3 regions of the Cupriavidus sp. SIMBA_020 genome follow, and region 3 is predicted to be linked to each of the others. Evidence: riboswitches for the same ligand, from Rfam matches in the RefSeq annotation. Region 3 holds a riboswitch; each other region holds the start of a gene.

Region 1 (2,259 bases), on a different contig from region 3:
TACGGTGCTCGCCGAACAGCGCGTACTGCGTGGTGTTGCTGCGGAAGCGTGGCGACGTGACGATGCCCGGCGGGCTGAAGAACAGGCCCGGATCGAAATCGCGCGCCGGCACGGTGGACGTGCCGCCGTAGGGCGAGTTGTTCGAGTGGGTGAAGTGGATCTTGTTGACGTCAAAGCCGACCGTCGTGGTGTTGTCGAGCCCGAACAGCTTGCTGCGCACCGTCAGGTCGGCGCGGTTGCCCACCTGCTCCTGGTCGTGCAGGATCTCCAGATAGTCCCCGCGCCGCACCTGCGAGGTGGCCGGCAGAAAGGTATAGGTCTCGCTGTTCCGCCAGTGGCGGTGGCTGGTCAGGTAATAGAACTGGTTGCGCACCGTCACCCGGTCATTCGGCGTCCATTCGGCATTCAGGCGCGTCCAGCGGTCGCGATAGCTGATCTCGGCATCGCCAACGTTGTAGTTCTTCTTGCGCAGCGAGCGGTCCAGGCTGCCATTGACCAGCGGCGTGCCGAGGTATTGCTGCGGATGCTGGGTGCCGTCGTCATAGGACAGCGTCAGGTTGAAGTCTGGATTCACGTCCAGCCGCACCGACGCCGACACCATCAGGTTGTTGGCATCGCCCCGATCCACCCAGCCAGCCGTCCGGTTGTAGGCCGTGGCAAAGCGGTACGACAGGTTGTCGTTGACCTTGCCGCCACTGTCGAAGGCCACGCGCGCGGTCTTCTCCGTGCCGCCCGTGATCTGGAGTTCGTTCTCGATCGGGCCGCGGATCGGCTTCTTCTGCACCACGTTCACCACGCCGCCGATGGCCCCCTCGCCATACATGACCGATGCGGGGCCGCGCAGCACCTCGATGCGGTCTACCGACCACGTATCGAACGGGAAGGTCACCGTGCCGGAGGCCACGTACATGCGCGTGCCGTCCAGCAGCTGCATGACCGAGCCCTGGCCGGCGAAGCCGCGCGCGGTCAGCGCGGTGCCGCCGTTGCCCGGGGACGGATTGCCGGTGATGCCGGTGGCGCGGGTCACCGCCTCGCGCACGCTCTGGTCGCCCCGCGCGCGGATGGTCTCGCCGTCGAGCACTTCTACGCTGGCCGGTGTCTCCAGCGGCGTCAGACCCATTCGGCTGCCCGTGTACTCGGGTTTCGAGAGCGCCATGCCGGGATAGGCGGCGTCGCTGACAACCACCGGCGGCAGTGACCTGTCATGCGATTCGGAGGTTTCCTGGGCGAATGCGCAGGGAAGATTCAGGCCGGCCATGGCACCGAGCGACACAGCCAGGACACGTGGCCGACGCCCCCGTGCGGAACGTGACGAAGGCTGGGCCGGACGCGGGCGGCCAGCGGAATGCGCGAACATGTTGTATTTCATCGTGAAGCCGGACGACCCCGCCCGTGCAAGAGATTTCGATGATGACAACAGGCCGGTATCCGGGCTGACAGGTGGGAGCGTGCGCACCCGGGAATCCGTCGCCTTCCCACGCCATGAACATCGCGCAGTGGCCGCCGATCCGATGGATTGGCATGACAGTTCCCGAACCTGCTTACCGTTGCGGGGGCAGCACAGGCTTGGTCGCGGCTGGGCGACGCACCTGTTTCCCGTTTAACCCACGAAAATCGCGGGCACCTGCAATCACGGTCGGCACCAGGAAAGTGCCGCAGTGTGCATTCTACGCGTAAGCGGGGGTCAGGCAGCGAGACGCAGAACCAGACGATGCTCCCCGTCCTCAACACGCACGCGCACCGCGCCGTTGACACAGGGGACGGACAAGTCATCGAGCATCGCGGTACACACCGCATCGCCGGCCCCCCCCCGCTCGACGCGAATGTCGAAATGGGCGGCACCGAGCGTGACGGTGGCCTGGAACCCCGGCCAGCTTGCCGGAATCCGTGGCGCAACAAGCAGCCAGGCACCCTCCCGCCGGATGCCGAGGATGCCTTCGATGCCTGCCCGCACCATCCATCCCGCCGCCCCGGTGTACCACGTCCAGCCGCCGCGGCCGACGTGGGGGGCCACCGAATAGACGTCGGCCGCCACCACATAGGGCTCCACCTTGTAGCGATCCGCCGCCGCCGGCGTCAGCGCGTGGTGGATGGGGTTGAGCATCGAGAACAGTTCGACGGCAGTGTCCGCGTCGCCCAGTTCCGCAAAGGCCAGCATGCTCCACATCGCGGCGTGACTGTACTGGCCGCCGTTCTCCCGGACACCGGGCGGGTAGGCCTTGAGATAGCCGGGGTCATCCACGCCGCTGTCGAACGGCG
Region 2 (2,259 bases), on a different contig from region 3:
TGCCTGTCATGTGCGGCCGATGCGGTGTGATTTCAAGTCCGGCCAGATTCGGCCGATGTCGATGTCAGCCCTGCGCGCGGGGGTCGGTGCCCACGTGCGCGTACTGCCGCAGTGCCTCGTCGGCGCGCTCGTTCAGCTCGCGGATGCGGGCCCGCACGGCGTCCACGGGAATCTGCCCGTCCTCTTCCTGCTTGCGGCGCATGGCCAGCAGGTCCGAGGCAATGCTGATGGCGGCCATCACGGCCACGCGCTCCACGCCCTTGGCGGAGACGTTGCCCTTGAGCTTGTTCATCTGGTTGTCCACCAGCGCCACGGCTTCCAGCAGCGCGGCTTCATTGTCCGGCGCGATGGCGAAGCGGTAGGGCTGCCCCGCGATGTTCACTTCGACTTGCTTGTTGCTCATGCGTGTTCTCCGGGGGCGGGGTGCGCGCCGCTGGCATCGGGGTCGGTGCCGGTGGCCGGGGCGCCTTCACCCAGCAAATCGAGCTGGCGCGCATCGCTGGCCGTGGGCAGCTTGTCCAGGATCGACTGGATGCGCAGCTGGGCTTCCTCGATCTTGATATTGAGCAGTTCGCGGTCGGCCGCCATGGCTTCGCGGTCCGTGCGCAACTGGCTCGCCTCGGCCCGCAGGCGGTCGATCTCCGCGCGCAGCCGCTGGTTTTCCGCCGCCAGGGTGTCTGCATGATGCAGCACGCGCCCGATCTTGGCGGCCAGTTGTTCGAGTTCGTTGAGCATAGTGCCTGTCTGTCCGATGGATTGTGGGTCAGGTTTCGGGATTCTAGCCGATGCCGGATCGGCCACGTTGTCAACGAGACGTTTCTGACTGCAGCGTCGCCAGGAAGTTGCATCGATCGTCACGCAACATGCGGGTAACCGGCCCCGGAGTGGACGGTTCCGCACCACGTCCGCCAGATTGACGGCCCCGGTGAAACTGCCTACACTCGCGCACGTTCCAGGTGCTCGCGACCCTGCCCACAGGGCCGCAGTTCAACGGGAAACAGGGAGTCCGGGGCGCGCCGCGCGCTGGGCCAACCTGTGCTGCCCCCGCAACGGTAAGCGACCGCGCACGCGCCATGCGCCGCGCAAGGGCCTGCCAGCATGCCACTGATCCACCCCGCCATGTGACGGGGATCCACCGATCGGGAAGGCGGCCGGCCTGATGTCGTCAGCCCGGATACCGGCCTGAACGCGGGCGCACCGCTCCACACGGCGGCGCGCCACTTCGCCATATGGCCCGCGGGGGAACGGGCCCGGCCGTGCTTCCATCCATCCAGCAACATGCGTTCCTCGCTCCACAGGCCGACCGCCGCGACACAGCCGCCGGTCCGCCCGCTCGTGCCCGCCATCCTGGCGGCCATCGCTGTTTTCTCGTCCGTTTCCCTGCCCGCCATGGTCCACGCGCAAACCGCGCCGGAGGCCAGCGACACCGCCCCCGGCCAGACGCTCGCCCCGGTCGTCGTCACCGCCTCGCGCACCGCGCAGGCCGTGACCGAGGCGCTGCCGCACACCACGGTGGTCACCCAGGAAGACATCGTCAATGCCCAGGCGCCGGACCTGCGCTCGCTGCTGCGCGGCCAGGCGGGCGTGGAATTTGCCACCACGGGCGGCATGGGCGCCAACACCACGCTGTTCATGCGCGGCGCCAATTCCAACCAGGTGCTGATCCTGGTGGATGGCGTGCGCATTGCCGGCGCCAGCGGCGGCACCGCGCAGCTCGCCAATATCCTGCCGGACCAGATCGACCATATCGAGGTGGTGCGCGGCAACGTCTCGGCCCTGTATGGCTCCGACGCCATCGGCGGCGTGGTGCAGATCTTCACCAAGAGCGGCGCCGGCCAGGCCCCGGCGGCCAATGCTTCGGTGGGGTACGGCAGCAACAACACGCGCCAGGGCACCGTCGGCTATGGCGGGCAGGTGGGCGATACCTCGTTCAACGTCACCGGTTCGATCTTCAAGACCGACGGCTATTCGTCGATCGACGCCGCGGCATGGAATCGCGACAACCCCACGCGCGCCCGGCAGGGCATCGGCCCGAACCCGGCCGACAACCCGTACGAGAACAAGAGCGTCTCCGGCCAGGTGAAGCACAAGTTCAGCCAGGACTGGGACGCCGGCGTGGCCGCGTACTACGCCAACAGCCAGCTCTCGTACGACAGCGCCAGCGGCAAGCCGACCGACGACCTGCGCATGGATAGCGAGCTGTACACGCTGTCCGCCTTCGTCAACGGCAGGCTGCTGCCCGACTGGCGCACCCATTTC
Region 3 (2,259 bases):
GGCGTGCCGGGCGCTGGGGCGGTGCCTTCGGGCCCGGTGAGTTGGCGTGGATGGCGTCCAGCAGGAACGCATGGATCTCGCGTGCGGCGGGGCCGCGTACCTCGACCGCGTAGTCCTGCTTGGCCAGCGGGCCGGAATCGATCAGGTGCTGTACCGAGACGTTAATGCCGCCGACGAAGGCCACGCTGGCATCCACGGCAACAAGCTTGCGGTGCAGGCGCCGGAACAGGTTGGTACGCATGCCGACCAGCCGCCGGCGGGGCGAGAACAGACGGACAACCACGCCCGCCTCCACCAGCCCGGAAAGGAACGCGGGCGACAGATCGGCCGAGCCGAAGCCGTCGACAGTCAACGCCACGCTGACGCCCCGGCGCGCCGCCGCGATCAGCGCGTCGCGCAGCGGCTGGCCGACCTCGTCATCAAACAGGATGAAGGTCTCCAGCAGCACGCTCCGCTGCGCACCTGCGATGGCCGCCAGTACCCGCGGGAAGTATTCCTCCCCGTTTTCGAGTAGGCGGAGCTGGTTTCCGGTCGTCCATGTGGGGCCCATCTCTGGCACCAAGCACGAACGGTGCCTGCCGCCGCCAGTGCGCGTCGCGGCTTGCCAGACAAGCCTTCCGCACCCGAAAGTGGCCAGATCGTTGCAGCGATTACCGGGCGCGCCTACCTGCCGCTGCAATTTGGGCGCTGCAGGGGACGTCACTTTCCATGCGGCGCCGCAACCCGTAGAATCCGCGCCTGCGGCACAGGTTTTGCCTGCCGCGAGCGATTGCAGGTGCCCGCGCCTTGCGCGGGTTAAACGGGAAACAGGTGCGCCATGGTCCGGGAGATCCGCCCGATGGCAAAGCCTGTGCTGCCCCCGCAACGGTCAGCAGGTCAGGAATCGCCATGCCGGTCCACGGACCGGCAGTCACTGCGCCACGCCGCCACGGCAGGCGCGGGAAGGCGGCGAAACCGGGGAGCCAGCCTCCCGCCCTGCAAGCCCGGATACCGGCCTGTGGTCATCATCGTCACCCCTGTTGCACGGGCGGGGTCGCCCGGCTTATCGATGACACACCATCCGTCTGCGCATTCCCATGGCCGCTCGCGCCCGGCCGCCGTCACCGGGCTGCGCGCCTCTGCCGCCTTTCTCGCCTTCCTCGCCAGCATTTTCGATGACCAGCCCGCCGACAGCCGGCGCAAGGTCACCGCGCTCTACGCGTTCCTGATCCTCGCCAACGTCGTGGCATGGCTGTGGGCCTGGATCGCGTTCCGCCACCAGCCGGTCCTCATGGCGTCGGCGGTGCTGGCCTATACGCTGGGGCTGCGCCACGCCGTGGATGCCGACCACATCGCGGCCATCGACAACGTCACGCGCAAGCTGATGCAGGAGGGTCGCTATCCGATCTCCGTGGGCTTCTTCTTCTCGCTCGGGCATTCGTCGGTGGTGACACTGATGTCCATCGGGGTCGCCTTCGCCGCCGTGTTCCTGCAATCGCACTTCGGTGAGATGCAGGACGTGGGCGGGCTGATCGGCACGAGCGTCTCGGCCACGTTCCTGTTCCTGCTGGCCTTCTTCAACCTGTTGATCCTGCGCTCGGTGTGGCGCGCCTTCCGCAAGGTCCGGCGCGGCGGCACCCTCGCCGCCCAGGACCTGGACCTGATGCTGTCCGGCCACGGCGTGGTGGCGCGGCTGTTCCGCCCGCTGTTCCGCATGACCTCGCGCAGCTGGCACCTGTATCCGATGGGCTTCCTGTTCGGCATCGGCTTCGACACCGCCACGGAGGTGGCGCTGTTCGGCATCGCAGCCGGGCAGGCGGCGCAGGGCATCTCGTACTGGAGCGTGATGGTCTTTCCGGTGCTGTTCACGGTCGGCATGTCGCTGGTCGATACCACAGACGGCGTGCTGATGCTGCGCGCCTACGGTTGGGCCTTCACGCGCCCCATCCGCAAGCTGTACTACAACATGACCATCACGCTGGTCTCGATCCTCGTGGCGGTGGTGATCGGCGGCATCCAGGCGCTGTCACTGATCGCGCGCAAGCTGGAGCTGACCGGCCAGCCGTGGGACTGGATCACCGGCATCGGCGAGCAGTTCGGCATGCTCGGCTACGTGATCATCGGCGTGTTCGTGGTGAGCTGGCTGGTGTCCATGGCGGTGTATCGGATCAAGGGGTATGACAAGATCGACGTGAAGGTTGGCTAGAAGGCATTCGGGCGGGGGCGGAGGGTTTTCGATACGGCGTCCCAGAGGGCCAGTGCCTGGGCTTCGGTGAAAGC

What was found. Region 3 has a riboswitch for cobalamin ahead of SB751_RS08920 (HoxN/HupN/NixA family nickel/cobalt transporter). Riboswitches for the same ligand answer to the same signal wherever they lie in the genome.
Region 1: another riboswitch for cobalamin. It lies ahead of SB751_RS12810 (TonB-dependent receptor); the one in region 3 lies ahead of SB751_RS08920 (HoxN/HupN/NixA family nickel/cobalt transporter).
Region 2: another riboswitch for cobalamin. It lies ahead of SB751_RS05765 (TonB-dependent receptor plug domain-containing protein); the one in region 3 lies ahead of SB751_RS08920 (HoxN/HupN/NixA family nickel/cobalt transporter).

What each region holds. Positions count from the first base shown of each region.
Region 1 is NZ_JAWRWU010000005.1:314,370-316,628, reverse strand. It holds gene SB751_RS12810 (TonB-dependent receptor) at 1-1,258, opposite strand, end outside; cobalamin riboswitch at 1,402-1,643, opposite strand; gene SB751_RS12805 (GH36-type glycosyl hydrolase domain-containing protein) at 1,685-2,259, opposite strand, start outside.
Region 2 is NZ_JAWRWU010000002.1:341,310-343,568, forward strand. It holds gene SB751_RS05755 (cell division protein ZapA) at 65-403, opposite strand; gene SB751_RS05760 (hypothetical protein) at 400-735, opposite strand; cobalamin riboswitch at 938-1,201, shown strand; gene SB751_RS05765 (TonB-dependent receptor plug domain-containing protein) at 1,279-2,259, shown strand, end outside.
Region 3 is NZ_JAWRWU010000003.1:452,460-454,718, reverse strand. It holds gene clsB (cardiolipin synthase ClsB) at 1-550, opposite strand, end outside; cobalamin riboswitch at 757-1,014, shown strand; gene SB751_RS08920 (HoxN/HupN/NixA family nickel/cobalt transporter) at 1,049-2,185, shown strand; gene SB751_RS08915 (T6SS immunity protein Tli4 family protein) at 2,182-2,259, opposite strand, start outside.